Regions from separate parts of the Dorea sp. ICN-14282 genome, predicted to be linked through region 2. Evidence: predicted binding sites of a transcription regulator. Region 2 holds the regulator's gene; the other holds the start of a gene.
The links. Region 2 encodes Rex, which represses fermentation and respiration genes when NADH is low (regulators of the CRP and FNR family bind a similar motif). Its sites were predicted from a motif close to ATTGTTAANTANTTAACAAT; they were not measured.
Positions count from the first base shown of each region.

Region 1: rsxC (electron transport complex subunit RsxC) is a predicted target of Rex. The motif match lies at 1,123-1,142, and genes of this name have one in related genera.

Region 1 is NZ_JBBKBH010000001.1:319,982-323,149, forward strand. It holds gene rpsA (30S ribosomal protein S1) at 1-1,059, shown strand, start outside; gene rsxC (electron transport complex subunit RsxC) at 1,245-2,567, shown strand; gene WKT00_RS01530 (RnfABCDGE type electron transport complex subunit D) at 2,612-3,168, shown strand, end outside.
Region 2 is NZ_JBBKBH010000001.1:560,351-563,518, reverse strand. It holds gene WKT00_RS02735 (ABC-F family ATP-binding cassette domain-containing protein) at 1-1,227, opposite strand, end outside; gene WKT00_RS02730 (redox-sensing transcriptional repressor Rex) at 1,346-1,990, shown strand; gene WKT00_RS02725 (NAD(P)H-hydrate dehydratase) at 2,095-3,168, shown strand, end outside.

The DNA of each region.
Region 1 (3,168 bases), 240 kb from region 2:
TCATTTAAGACAATTAGAAATGGAGAGGTCGTAGATGGTACGGTCATCGACGTTAAGCCGGATGAGATCATCTTAAATATAGGCTATAAGGCAGACGGCATTATCACAAGAAGTGAATACACCAATGAATCAGGTGCAGATCTTACAACGATGGTGTCTGTTGGAGATGAGATGACAGCAAAGGTACTGAAAGTAAACGACGGAGAAGGTCAGGTATTATTGACTTATAAGAGACTGGCTGCTGAGAAGGGCAACGAGAGACTGAAAGAAGCTTATGAGAACCATGAGGTTCTGAAAGCTCCTGTAGCACAGATCCTTGGCGGAGGATTAAGCGTTGTTATCGATGAGGCAAGAGTATTCATCCCGGCAAGCCTGGTATCTGATACTTATGAGAAAGACCTGAACAAATATCAGGATCAGGAGATTGAATTCGTAATCAGTGAGTTCAATCCAAGAAGAAACCGCGTGATCGGTGACAGAAGACAGCTGTTAGTTGCAGAACGTGCAGAGAAGCAGAAAGAACTGTTTGCAAAGATCCAGGTTGGAGACAGAATGGAAGGAACCGTTAAGAACGTAACTGATTTTGGTGCGTTTATCGACCTTGGCGGAGTGGACGGACTCCTTCATATCTCTGAGATGTCCTGGGGACGCGTTGAGAATCCAAAGAAGGTATTCCAGGTTGGTGAGACGGTAGAAGTTATGATCAAAGATATTAACGATACCAAGGTTGCACTGACTCTGAAATTCCCAGAGGCAAATCCATGGGCAAATGCAGCAGAGAATTATGCAGTAGGAACTGTAATTACAGGTAAAGTTGCAAGAATGACAGACTTTGGTGCATTTGTAGAGCTTGCACCTGGTGTGGATGCACTGCTTCACGTGTCTCAGATTTCAAGAGCACATGTGGATAAGCCGTCTGACGTTCTGGCTATCGGACAGGAGATTACAGCGAAGATCGTTGATCTGAACGAGTCTGAGAAGAAGATCAGCTTAAGCATGAAAGCTTTAGAACCGGCAGAAAGCGTGGAAGAAGTTGGAGAAGAAGATACAGCAGAATAATCTGAAAAGAGAATATGTTGATCGAAATACAAGATAGAGGCGTATCAGCCTCTATCTTTTCTGTCTGTTAAAAAAACAACAAAATGTTTATGGAAATATACAAGGAATTGCCTGTATTGACTGGAAAAACAGTGCATATTCCTGTATAGTATATTAAAGAGTAAAAAGGAAGGAAGGATAAAGGGATGGCATTGTTAACATTTAAGGGTGGTATCCACCCGGATGACGGCAAGAGCCTAGCAAAGGAAAAGGCGATTGTCGAAGTAAAACCCCAGGGTGATCTGGTGTATCTGGTATCCCAGCATATTGGTGCTCCGGCAAGCCCAATTGTAGAAGTCGGAGAGCGCGTACTGAGAGGTCAGAAGATTGCAGAGGCCGGAGGATTCGTATCAGCACCGATTTATGCATCTGTATCTGGTACTGTAAAAGCAATTGAACCACATATGAATCCGACGGGTGCTACGGTTAACAGTATCGTAGTTGAGAATGACGGAGAATATGAAGAAGTAGAGTATCCGGCAGTAAAATCTTTGGACGAGATGTCAAAGGAAGAGATCCTGAATGCAATTGGGGAAGCAGGAGTAGTCGGAATGGGCGGAGCTGGATTTCCGACGAAAGTAAAGCTGTCACCGAAGGAACCTGAGAAAATCGAATATGTAATCGCGAACTGTGCGGAGTGTGAGCCTTACATTACGGCGGACTACAGACGGATGCTTGAAAATCCGGAGAAGCTGGTCGGAGGAATGAAGGTTGTTCTGAAGCTGTTCGACAATGCAAAAGGAATCTTCGGTGTAGAAGACAACAAACCGGATTGTATTGCAAAATTAAAAGAACTGACGAAGGATGAACCGCGTATGGAAGTGCTTGCGCTTAAGACCAAGTATCCACAGGGCGGAGAGCGTCAGCTGATTTATGCAACAACAGGAAGAGCAATCAATTCCGCAATGCTTCCGGCTGATGCAGGATGTGTGGTAGACAACGTAGAGACGATGATCAATATTTACCAGGCAGTTGCAGAAGGCAAGCCGTCTATGGATCGTGTTGTTACGGTAAGTGGTGATGCGATCAATGAGCCTGGAAACTTTAAGGTGCCGTTTGGAACGAACCAGGCAGAGCTTGTAGAAGCAGCGGGCGGATTTAAGGTGGATCCGGAAAAAATGATTTCCGGCGGTCCAATGATGGGATTTGCGATGTTTACGCTGGATGTTCCGGTGACAAAGACATCTTCCTCCATTCTGTGCTTTACCAAAGACGAGGTGGCAAAATTTGAGCCGACGGCATGTATCAACTGCGGGCGCTGCGTAGAAGCCTGTCCAAGCCGTTTGATTCCATCCAGACTTGCAGACTACGCGGAGCATCATAATGAGGAAGCATTTACAAAGCGCGAGGGTCTGGAATGTATGGAATGTGGATCGTGCAGTTTTGTATGTCCAGCAAAACGTCCGTTAAAGCAGGCAATCGGATCTATGAGAAAGATTGCAATGGCAAATCGCAAAAAGAAAAAATAATTTGGAAGAGGTGAACAATCGTGAGTGAGAACAATTTATTAAAAATGTCATCTTCACCACACATTCGTTCCAAGATTACCTCAAGCAATATTATGCTTTTGGTTGTTGTGGCACTTCTGCCGTCAGCAGCTTTCGGGGTTTGGAACTTTGGACTGCCTGCGCTGATTATGCTGATCAGCACAACGGTATCTGCAGTCCTGACAGAGTACATATACGAGAAATTAATGCATAAGAAAGTAACCATCAATGATTTCAGTGCAGTGGTTACAGGTTTATTACTTGGACTGAACATGCCGGCAACCGCACCATGGTGGATGGGAGCGCTGGGAAGTGTGTTTGGTATTCTGATCGTAAAACAGTTGTTTGGCGGTCTGGGGCAGAACTTTATGAACCCGGCATTGGGAGCAAGATGTTTCCTTTTGATTTCCTTTACAGGACCGATGACCAGATTTATCTACGATGGTGTGACAGGACCGACTCCTTTGGCATTGTTAAAGGGCGGCGAAGCAGTTGACACGATGGATATGCTGATCGGAACCGTTCCGGGAACCATCGGAGAGACTTCCGTGATTGCAATTATTATTGGAGCAATCTTACTGAT
Region 2 (3,168 bases):
AAAAATCGTTTTTTCCATATTCAGCACATGGTGTTCCTGATCGTAATAGCCGATGTGGACATTCGTGCCAAGGATAAAGGTTCCGCCATCTGCCGGAAGTACCTCGTTTAAAATTTTAAGAAGCGTTGTCTTTCCGGTTCCGTTGTCTCCGATTATGGCAACGTGTTCTCCGCGTTTTATTTCAAAGCTGATGTCTTGGAACAGCGTTTGATTTGGAAAAGATTTGCTTAAATGTTCCACTTTAAGTACATCGTTTCCGCTGATACAGGAAGGCTCCAGTGTCAGTTGAATCTGTGTATTTACTTCTATTGGTTTTTCTACAGGAGTCATCTTTTCTAACATCTTTTCCCGGCTTTCGGCTCGGCGAATGGATTTTTCCCGGTTGAAAGAGCGAAGCTTTTCAATGACGGCTTCCTGATGCTTGATTTCCTGCTGCTGTTTTAGATATTCTTTGAGCCTTGCTTCTCGAACCTGCTGTTTTTTCTCAGCGTATGTTGCATAGTTTCCAAGATAGGTGGACAGTTGTCCCAGTTCGATTTCCAACACCTTGGTGACAACACGATTTAAGAAATAGCGGTCATGGGAGACGATAAGAACCGCTCCCTGATAGTTGAGAAGATACGTTTCCAGCCAAGCGATGGAAGTAAGATCCAGGTGGTTGGTAGGCTCGTCAAGAAGTAGAATGTCCGGTTTGGTCAGCAGAAGTTTTCCTAAGGATACCCGGGTTTTCTGACCACCGGAAAGCGTAGATACAGGTTTGGAAAAATCGTCTTCCGTAAAGCCAAGTCCTTTGAGGACTCCGGTGATTTCGCTTTCGTAGGCGTAACCGTTCTGTCGTTCGAATTCTGCCATCAGCCGGTTGTAAGTCTCCAGCCTTGCAGATAACGTTTCTCCTTCGAGAGAAGGCAGCTCCTGTTCGATGGAGCGGATCTGACATTCCATTTCGATCAGATCTGCCTTGGCAAGGCGGACTTCCTCGTAGATGGTCGCGCTGCCGGACATGTCCTGATGCTGGGCAAGATATCCAAGAGTTTTTCCCTTGGTAAGGATCACGTCTCCGTGATCAGGTGAAAGTTCACCTACAATCATTTTCAAAAGGGTGGATTTTCCGGCGCCGTTAGGGCCGACTAAAGCCACCTTTTCATGGTCTTCTATATGAAAAGAACCATCGGTGACAATCGTATTTTCACCGAAAGCTTTTGTAATTCCGTGACATGCTAGTACCATAATTTCCTCCTTTGTTTTTCCGTTTCTATTATATCGAAAATAGGAGAAAAAACAACTTAAAGTTTGACTTTGAAAGGAAAATTCTATATAATGTTTTCTAGAATGGAAGGTGAGATGATTGGAAGATAGAGGGATTTCTCAGGCAGTGATTCGCAGGCTGCCAAGATACTACAGATATTTGGGAGAACTGCTAGAAGGCGGAGTAGAACGAATTTCCTCAAATGATTTGAGTAAACGAATGAACGTAACTGCGTCTCAGATCCGTCAGGATCTGAACAACTTTGGAGGGTTTGGACAACAGGGATATGGATATAATGTAAAGTATCTGTACACAGAGATAGGCAAGATTCTGGGACTGGAAGAAGACCATAATATCATTATTATCGGAGCGGGTAATCTTGGACAGGCGCTGGCTAATTACGCAGCCTTTGAAAAGAGAGGCTTTATCTTAAAGGGAATCTTTGATGTGAACCCAAGACTTGCGGGAGTGACGATCCGCGGGGTTCCGATTCGGATGATGGATGAGCTTAGATCCTTCGTTGCGAACAATGAGGTAGACATTGCAGCTCTTACGATTCCGAAAGATAAAGCAGAGGAAGTAGCTGATATGCTGGTAGAGAACGGTGTCCGTGCAATCTGGAATTTTGCACATATTGACCTGAATCTGCCGGACAATGTGATTGTAGAGAATGTTCATCTCTCGGAGAGTCTTATGCAGTTGTCATATAATATCAGCCGATATAACGAAGAACATCAAAAATAAGCAAGAACAACACAGGGACGTGTAAGGACAGGCATGTGCAGACAGGCTTGTCTCTATGCGTCTTTTTTCATTGAAATAAAAAATATGACAGGGGGGGTAGCAGGATGGAGTATTTGGTAAACAGTCGTCAGATGAAGATGGCGGATCAGTATACCATACAGGAGAAAGGGGTTTTGTCGCTTACATTGATGGAGCGAGCGGCCGAAAGTTGTGTGAGGGTTATGGATGAACTCGGCATGGATTTATCCAGACCTTGTGTGGTATGCGGGTCGGGCAATAATGGAGGCGATGGCTTTGCGATTGCAAGGCTTTTGGCAGAAAGAGGGAAGGAGGTTACGGTATTTCTAGTCGGCAATAGCTCCAGCTGTACGGAAGAGACGAAGCATCAGATGCGTCTTCTTAAAGAGACGGGAACGCAGATTCTGGAAGGATATGAGCCGGGGGATTACAGTCTCATCGTAGATGCCATTTTTGGCGTGGGATTAGGCCGGGAAATTATTGGCAGATACGTACAGGTGATTCAACAGATGAATGAAGCTGATGCACAGAAATTTTCAGTAGATCTGCCATCTGGAATTTCAGCAGATCATGGAGCTGTGATGGGAATCGCATTTCAGGCGGATGTGACGGTGACGTTTCAGACAACCAAGCTGGGACTTGCACTGTATCCGGGGAAACGTTATGCCGGGAAGGTATTTGTAGAAGATATTGGAATTGACCTGACAAAGGCAGAGAAAGATTCCAATCTTACCTATGCTTACGAGCGGGAAGATTATCGAAAGCTTCTTCCGATAAGAAGAGCAGATTCTAACAAGGGAACCTACGGCAAGGTTCTTGTGATTGCCGGAAGCAAAGGCATGGCAGGAGCGGCGTATTTGAATGCTTATGCAGCTTATATGGCAGGCGCAGGTCTGGTACAGATCTATACAGCTGAGGAGAACCGTGTGGTTCTGCAGCAGCTGCTGCCGGAGGCAATCGTCACAACCTATGATCTCTATGATCAGGGAGAGCTTTTAAGGCTTTTGAAATGGGCCGATGTAGTCTGTGTTGGATCGGGGATCGGGACGACGGAGAAGGCACGAAAGATTCTGCGTGCTACATTGGAAAATGTGCGTGTTCCATGTCTGGTAGATGCAGATGGATTGAATCTGATCGCCGCTCACAAAAAATATCTGGAT